One region of the Mesorhizobium sp. M0317 genome, then DNA from elsewhere that is predicted to be linked to it. Evidence: predicted binding sites of a transcription regulator. Region 1 holds the regulator's gene; each other region holds the start of a gene.
The links. Region 1 encodes LexA, which represses DNA repair genes until DNA is damaged. Its sites were predicted from a motif close to TGTTCNNNNTGTGTTCNG; they were not measured.
Positions count from the first base shown of each region.

Region 2: parE (DNA topoisomerase IV subunit B) is a predicted target of LexA. The motif match lies at 1,303-1,320, and genes of this name have one in related genera.
Region 3: NKI88_RS25660 (nucleoid-associated protein) is a predicted target of LexA. The motif match lies at 924-941, and genes of this name have one in related genera.

Region 1 is NZ_JAMYRV010000032.1:61,532-63,801, forward strand. Features, by position in the region: gene NKI88_RS21245 (GntR family transcriptional regulator) at 1-227, shown strand, start outside; gene lexA (transcriptional repressor LexA) at 433-1,215, shown strand; gene NKI88_RS21255 (ComEC/Rec2 family competence protein) at 1,209-2,270, opposite strand, start outside.
Region 2 is NZ_JAMYRV010000002.1:213,143-215,412, forward strand. Features, by position in the region: gene parE (DNA topoisomerase IV subunit B) at 1-1,232, opposite strand, end outside; gene cpaB (Flp pilus assembly protein CpaB) at 1,488-2,270, shown strand, end outside.
Region 3 is NZ_JAMYRV010000045.1:56,475-58,744, reverse strand. Features, by position in the region: gene NKI88_RS25665 (hypothetical protein) at 1-418, opposite strand, end outside; gene NKI88_RS25660 (nucleoid-associated protein) at 1,003-2,088, shown strand; gene NKI88_RS25655 (GTP pyrophosphokinase) at 2,085-2,270, shown strand, end outside.

The DNA.
Region 1 (2,270 bases):
CCGCCGCCGGCCGCACGGACGGACACCGGAAGGCCGTGGCGGCCCTGCGCGACGCCGTGGCGATCGAACACCATACCGCCCTGATGGAAGCGGCCCTCGATCGCGACGTCGAACGTGCGAAGACTCTGATGACCGCTCACATCGGCTACACGCTGCGGGTCTATGCCCAGAGAGAACCCCGCGCGGATGCTGCGCAGCCCCGTCCGAAAAGGAAGCGGCGATCGTAGCCGACGACGCAGGGCACTTTGTCTTCGTTTCACCCCGTTGCTGGCAACCGGGCGCAGGCGGCGCTCGCAGCGCCGAACGTTACGCTGAACAAAACGCCAACACATTCATTAAACTTTAAAAGGTTGCGGAACACAACTGGAACAGATAGTGTTTGTTCTGGGTTTGTTTTTTCTGATTCTGGTTTCAGAACCCTTGGGGGCCGCGATGCTGACGCGCAAACAACATGAGCTTCTGATGTTCATCCATGAACGCCTGAAGGAGAGCGGAATCCCGCCGTCCTTCGACGAGATGAAGGAAGCGCTCGACCTCGCCTCCAAGTCCGGCATCCACCGCCTGATCACGGCGCTTGAGGAGCGCGGTTTCATTCGCCGGCTGCCGAACCGGGCGCGCGCGCTGGAAGTGCTGCGGCTGCCCGACTCGATCGCACCAGGCCTCAATGCGGCGAGGAAGTTTTCGCCGAGCGTCATTCAGGGCAGTCTTGGTCAAACCGGCCAAGGGCAAGGCGGCCAAGGACAAGGCGCGTTGGGCCAAGGCGGTCTCGGCCGCCAGATCAAGCCGGGCTCGCCGTCGCGTTCGATGTCGGCCGGCAATGACGATGCCGTTTCCGCGATTTCAATCCCGGTTATGGGACGCATCGCCGCCGGCGTGCCGATCGACGCCATCCAGCATCAGACCCATTCGATCTCGGTGCCGCCCGATATGATCATGGGCGGCGAACACTACGCGCTCGAGGTCAAGGGCGATTCGATGATCGAGGCCGGCATTTTCGATGGCGACACGGTCATCATCCGCAATGCCGACACAGCCAGCCCCGGCGAGATCGTGGTGGCGTTGGTCGACGATGAGGAAGCGACCCTGAAACGCTTCCGCCGCAAGGGCGCCTCGATCGCCCTGGAAGCCGCCAACCCGGCCTACGAGACCCGCATTTTTGGACCGGACAGGGTGAAGGTGCAGGGCAAGCTTGTCGGATTGATCCGGCGCTACTGAGCCGGCTTGGGTTTGTACTTTTCACGCTGGTTGTAAGGCGGCAGGCCGCGCGCTTCGCGGGAGAAGCGGCGTTGCTCGTGCCAGGGGCGATACGGCTTGTCGACGGCGAAGCGGATGGTTGGCGCTGCAGCTGCCGATTGCGGATCGAAGAAGACGGCGGCGCTGCCGTCGCGGGCCAGCTGTTTCTTCGTCACGACCAGCACCAGCGGGTCGCGGCACGGATTGTAGGCGGTGGCGTCATCGATGACGATCAGGCTCGCGAAGGCACAGGCCGGCCGCGCCGTCTTGCGGTCTTTCGCAAGCGCTACAATGGCTCCGGAAGGGTGCCGGGCGATACAGAGATCGCCGGTGCAATAGAAGGGCGAGCCGGGCGGCAGATCGAGCGGATCGAGATCGAACCGCGTATCTGTTGCCTCGAAAATCTCAGGTGGGATAATGGTTTCGGCCCGCAGCGCCCGTTTCCAATTGTCCGTGGTGAATTCGTTGGAGCGTTCGCGGTTGAGGGCGAGTTCGCCGCCACCGATCGGCATGGCCACCAGATGCGCATCCTCGGATATGAGCACGTCGGGCGTAAGCACCTGCGGCACCGTCAACAGGCCGGCCAGCACGAAAGGCACGGCCGCCAACCTGAGCCAGGTGGTGGCCATGGTGGCGATGACGAGGGCGACCGCCACCAACAGCACCGAGCGGATGGAGATCAGCCCGACGGCGTCGACCGGCGAGCGCTCGGAAATCCAGGCCGATATAGCGATCATCGCCATCAGACCCTTGCCCATCACATAGAGGAACGGCCCGTCGGCGCCGAACGGCATCGCCAGTGCGCTGAGCACGGCAAAGGGCATGACGATCAACGAAACAATCGGCATCACGGCCAGATTGGCGATCAGGCTGAGCGGCGACACACGCTGAAAATGCCAGATGGCGAACAGCAAGGTTGCACTGCCGGCGATGATCGAGGTCATGGCGAGGCCGCCCATGGCCAGCGCGAATTTTCGCGACAGGAAGCCGACGAAGGAGCGCTTTGCCGGCGGCGTTCTCACCTTGTCGGCGCGGTA
Region 2 (2,270 bases), on a different contig from region 1:
TTGTCGGCCAGCCAGTGGTCGAAGGGATCGCGGATGGCGGTCTCGACAATGCGAATGGCTTCGATCGTTGCCAGCCTGTCCTTGGTCTGGCCGACGAATTCCGGCTCGCGAATAAACACCGACAGCATGCCTGCCGCCGAGATCATCACGTCTTCGGAGGTGACGATCGAGGCGCGCTTGTTGCCGACCAGGTCGGCATAGGCCCGAAGCCCGCGCGTCAGCACATTGCGAAAGCCGGCCTCATGCGTGCCGCCTTCGCCGGTCGGGATGGTGTTGCAGTAGGAGTTGACGAAGCCGTCACCGCCGAACCAGGTCACCGCCCATTCCAGCGAACCGTGGCCGCCCTGCTTCTCGCTCTTGCCGGCGAAGATTTCGCGGGTCACCTGGAAATCATCGCCGAGCGATGCCTTGAGATAGTCCTTCAAGCCGCCGGGGAAATGGAACTCCGCCTTGGCCGGCGTCTGGTCCTTTTCCTTGATCAGCGATGGGTCGCAGCTCCAGCGGATCTCGACGCCGCCGAACAGATAGGCTTTCGAGCGGGTCATGCGATAGAGCCGCGCCGGCTCGAAGGCGGCGCCCTTGCCGAAAATCTGCTCGTCGGGATGGAAGCGGATTTTGGTGCCGCGCCGGTTGTGCACTTCGCCGAGCTGCTCCAGCCCGCTCACCGGAACGCCGCGCGAGAACCTTTGGCGGTAAAGCTGGCGACCGCGCGCGACCTCGACTTCGAGATGGTCCGACAGCGCATTGACGACCGAAACGCCGACACCGTGCAGACCGCCGGAGGTCTCATAGACCTTGCTATCGAACTTGCCGCCCGAATGCAGCGTCGTCATGATGACTTCGAGCGCCGGTTTCTTGAATTTCGGATGCGGATCGACCGGGATGCCGCGGCCATTGTCGGTGACGGTCAGAAACTCGTCGGCCGACAGCTCGACATCGATGAAGGTGGCATGGCCGGCGACCGCCTCGTCCATCGAATTATCGATGACCTCGGCAAACAGATGGTGCATCGCCTTGTCGTCGGTGCCGCCAATATACATGCCGGGACGGCGCCGCACCGGCTCCAGCCCCTCCAGCACCTCGATGTCGGCGGCACTATAGCCCTCGCTGCCGTCCTTGGTCGCAACGGAACGTTTCGTGGCCTGCAGCAGCGGGTCGGCCGGCCGCGCCGGTGTCCGAGCCGGTTGGGGCTGCTTTTCCAGATTGCCGAAAAGATCGTTGTTGTCGTCCATGCCTGCCATAGAATCCGGTGCCGCGAATCACCCGTCGATACTGCCACGCTTTTCGGCGCCAAGCGACGGAAGTTCCTGTTACGTTCGGGGATAACCCTTCTTATCCTAAAACCTTTCGATAACCAAGCCGGCGGAAATAGGTCCGTGCGGAGCCGCCGGGATTCCTGAATCTTTAACAAAGCGGCCTAGCGTCGCTCCAACAAAACAAAAGACCACGAGAGTCAGGGGTTGGTTGTGAGGGGCAAGGTCATAACGATGATTGGCATCGCTGCCGTCTTCGGCGCGATTTCAATCTTTGCCGCGGATTTCTGGGTGAAAAGCCAGGCCAAGGCCGATGCCGAAGAGAAAACGGCGTCGATCCCGGCGCCCGCCGTCCCCAAGGTTGTCTTCAAGACCATCGTGGTGGCCAACGCGCCGCTGCGTTACGGCATGGAGCTTGACCGGGCGCAGCTCAGCGAAATCCCATGGTCCGAGGATTCGGTGCCGCAGGGCGCGTTCACCACAGTCAATGCATTGCTCGCCGAAGGCAGCCGCGTGGTATTGTCGCCGATCGAGATCAACGAGCCGGTGCTGATCAGCAAATTGTCGGGGCCGAACGGCCGCGCGACGCTGTCCAACATGATGACGCCCGGCATGCGGGCGGTGACAATCCGCACCGACGAGATAGCCGGTGTCGGCGGCTTCGTCATGCCGGGCGACCGGGTCGACGTGGTGCTGACACGCGATGCCGGCGAGATCCAGGAAGTGGCCAAGAACGCGCAGGGCGCTGCCGGATCGACCGTTACCTCCGAGATCGTCGTCTCCGACGCCAAGGTGCTGACCGTGGGGCAGGGCGCCGACGAGCGCCAGACCACACCGCAGATCGCCAATTCCGTGACCATCGAGGTGACGACCGAAGGCGCGCAGAAAGTGGCGCTTGCCCGCACCGTCGGCACCTTGTCGCTGTCGCTCCGCTCGGCCGCAGACGGAGGGGCCGCCAAGGACGGCGTCACCACCATCTCGTCCTTCGGCGGATCGGTCGCCTCAGGCGTCCAGGCC
Region 3 (2,270 bases), on a different contig from region 1:
CAATCGGGTTCGCTTTGAGGCTGTGATCTGTTACTCGAAAACGAGCAGGAGCTAAGGGGGCCTCAGGTAAGGTCACTTCCCAACCTCGTCCCCACATGCGAACATCGTCCGACTGCGTGCTCACCCGATAGCTGTGCCCTTGCAGTTCGCCCTCGAACTTGTCAGGGCCAAGCACGCTCCAGGGATCAGTATCTATGGAAATCAGCGGATTTTCGGCAAGCACCAGCGCCCGAGCGATAGCCCGATCCCCCTCAGACGGACGCCATCCCTTCCTTTCTGCATTGGTCAGGGCGTTCCAATGCGGGTAGCCCAATGCCTGTGCAATCACTTCCAACGCGCCTATGTGTTTTATTCGCCTGGCGCGGGCAATGTTTCGCGCAGCGGTCTTCAGTTCCTTCAGTTGATCGCTATTGCTCATGATCCATTCCTATCGTGGTAACGGATCCAACATGTGCCCACTGCTGACAGACCCGTCCCAGGAGGGAATGGTTGGTTAAATCTCAGCGACAGCGCACTGCGAGGCTTTGCATGGTGGGCACACTGGCCTGTGCGGGAGGCCATCGCCAAATTGCCTTCAGCCACAAGAAACGTCAAGTCATTTACCGAGGCTTTGGAACGGTTGCGGCCGAATGAGCCAAGTCTGCCTCGCGTCACATACTCGGCATGGCGTCGATCGTTCAAGGCCCCGAAAGCAGGCGTTCGGGGCAACGGCAGTCGAACTGTGACAGACGAGGGTGGTCACCGGATCTCAGACGAATGAGATGATCATTCGATCGGCGATCATGGAGACCTCAAGCGTCCCGACACCGCTCTTGTCCTGCCCCATGTTATGATCCCTTGGAACGAAGGGCTGCCGTGTAGCGGCCGCCCTTCGCACCCCTGGCTAAGATTCCCCCGCACTGTTCCTACGTCGTGCGTCCTTGTGTTCTTGTTTTGTTCTGATATCCTTCCTTAACCCGCTCAGAATAAAATTCTTCAATATTTTCGAAGGGGGATCGAGTTTTGCTTGTAGAGAATCTTTCTATCGGCCGAGTCGTTATGCATGAGGTATTCCAGAGGAAAGACGGGCCTAATGTAGTGCCGCCATCCTACGGCAAGGATCTCGAAATACTGGATACCAAGGCTCTCAGTCATTTTGGGATGCGTATCACCGACGCGCTCTCCGCACAGTCCAAGAGCATAGAGATGCAGATAGTGAAGACCAATGACGCGAGCGTGGTTGGGACTGTTCGACGTCTTGTTCTCGCAACCGACACCGATTTCCCCAGCATCTCCAATCACATGGCCGATGCCCTCGCTGACGCACAGAAATCACGAGGGATTCCCGGTGGAATGCTTCTGGTCTTCGATGGGAAAGTCGGCGGCGACGGAAAGCCCTTCTTAGGGGTGATTAAAGCGGAGATGCAGTCGGGCTTTCAACGCCGACTGGCTGCAGCAAAAGTTGTGACCGAATTCCTAGAGAACATCTTCCTGACGCCAGCCACGAGACTTTACAAGCTTGCTCTCTTCATCTCTGAAGATGTCGCTGTCACGGCGAGCACAAATTGGCGATGCTTCGTATTTGACAGCAATATCACCGCCGCCCGCCGAGAGAACGCGGCCGTATATTTCTACGACGGCTTTCTTGGCTGCGCCTTTCCTGAGAGCGGGAAATACGAAACCGCGAAGTTCTTCGACCTCACGAAGGAATTCGTTCGCACAGCGGTAAATGACCGAGATCTCCGAAGGGACCTGGGCGACGCGCTGTTCGCCTTCGTCAAGGTAGATCAGGCACCCACGTTCACCTCGCAACAGTTCGGCGACACGTATCTTCCACCCGAATTGCGCGACCCGTTTAACAAGTTCCTCGAAGCCAAGAAATTCCCGACCAATAGAGCCGTGGTTCGGGACATCAGCGAGATGGGGGGAAGGTTGCGGCGCCGGAAGTACAAGTTTGGTCCAGACATCGAGTTCTCTGCGTCCCCGGACGCGATACGGAATGGCACCGTGACAATCAAGGATGTGCCGGCAGGCGATGTTTCGGATGGCGAGGCTGCTGCAAGCTGGACCAGGATCACGGTCCGCAGACCAGTCACCGAACAGCTATGACGACCGAGTTCGAGATCCTGCGGCGCTGGGAGGCGGAGCAGCAATACTACGATGCCTGGGGCAGGTTCGTCATCCACGCGGTCATCGACGGGCTCTCGACCCAAGTGAAGGCGCCGGGCCTGTTCTTGCGCCTTCCGGTTAAACATAGGCTGAAGGAGAGCAAGTCGCTTATCCAGAAGGCT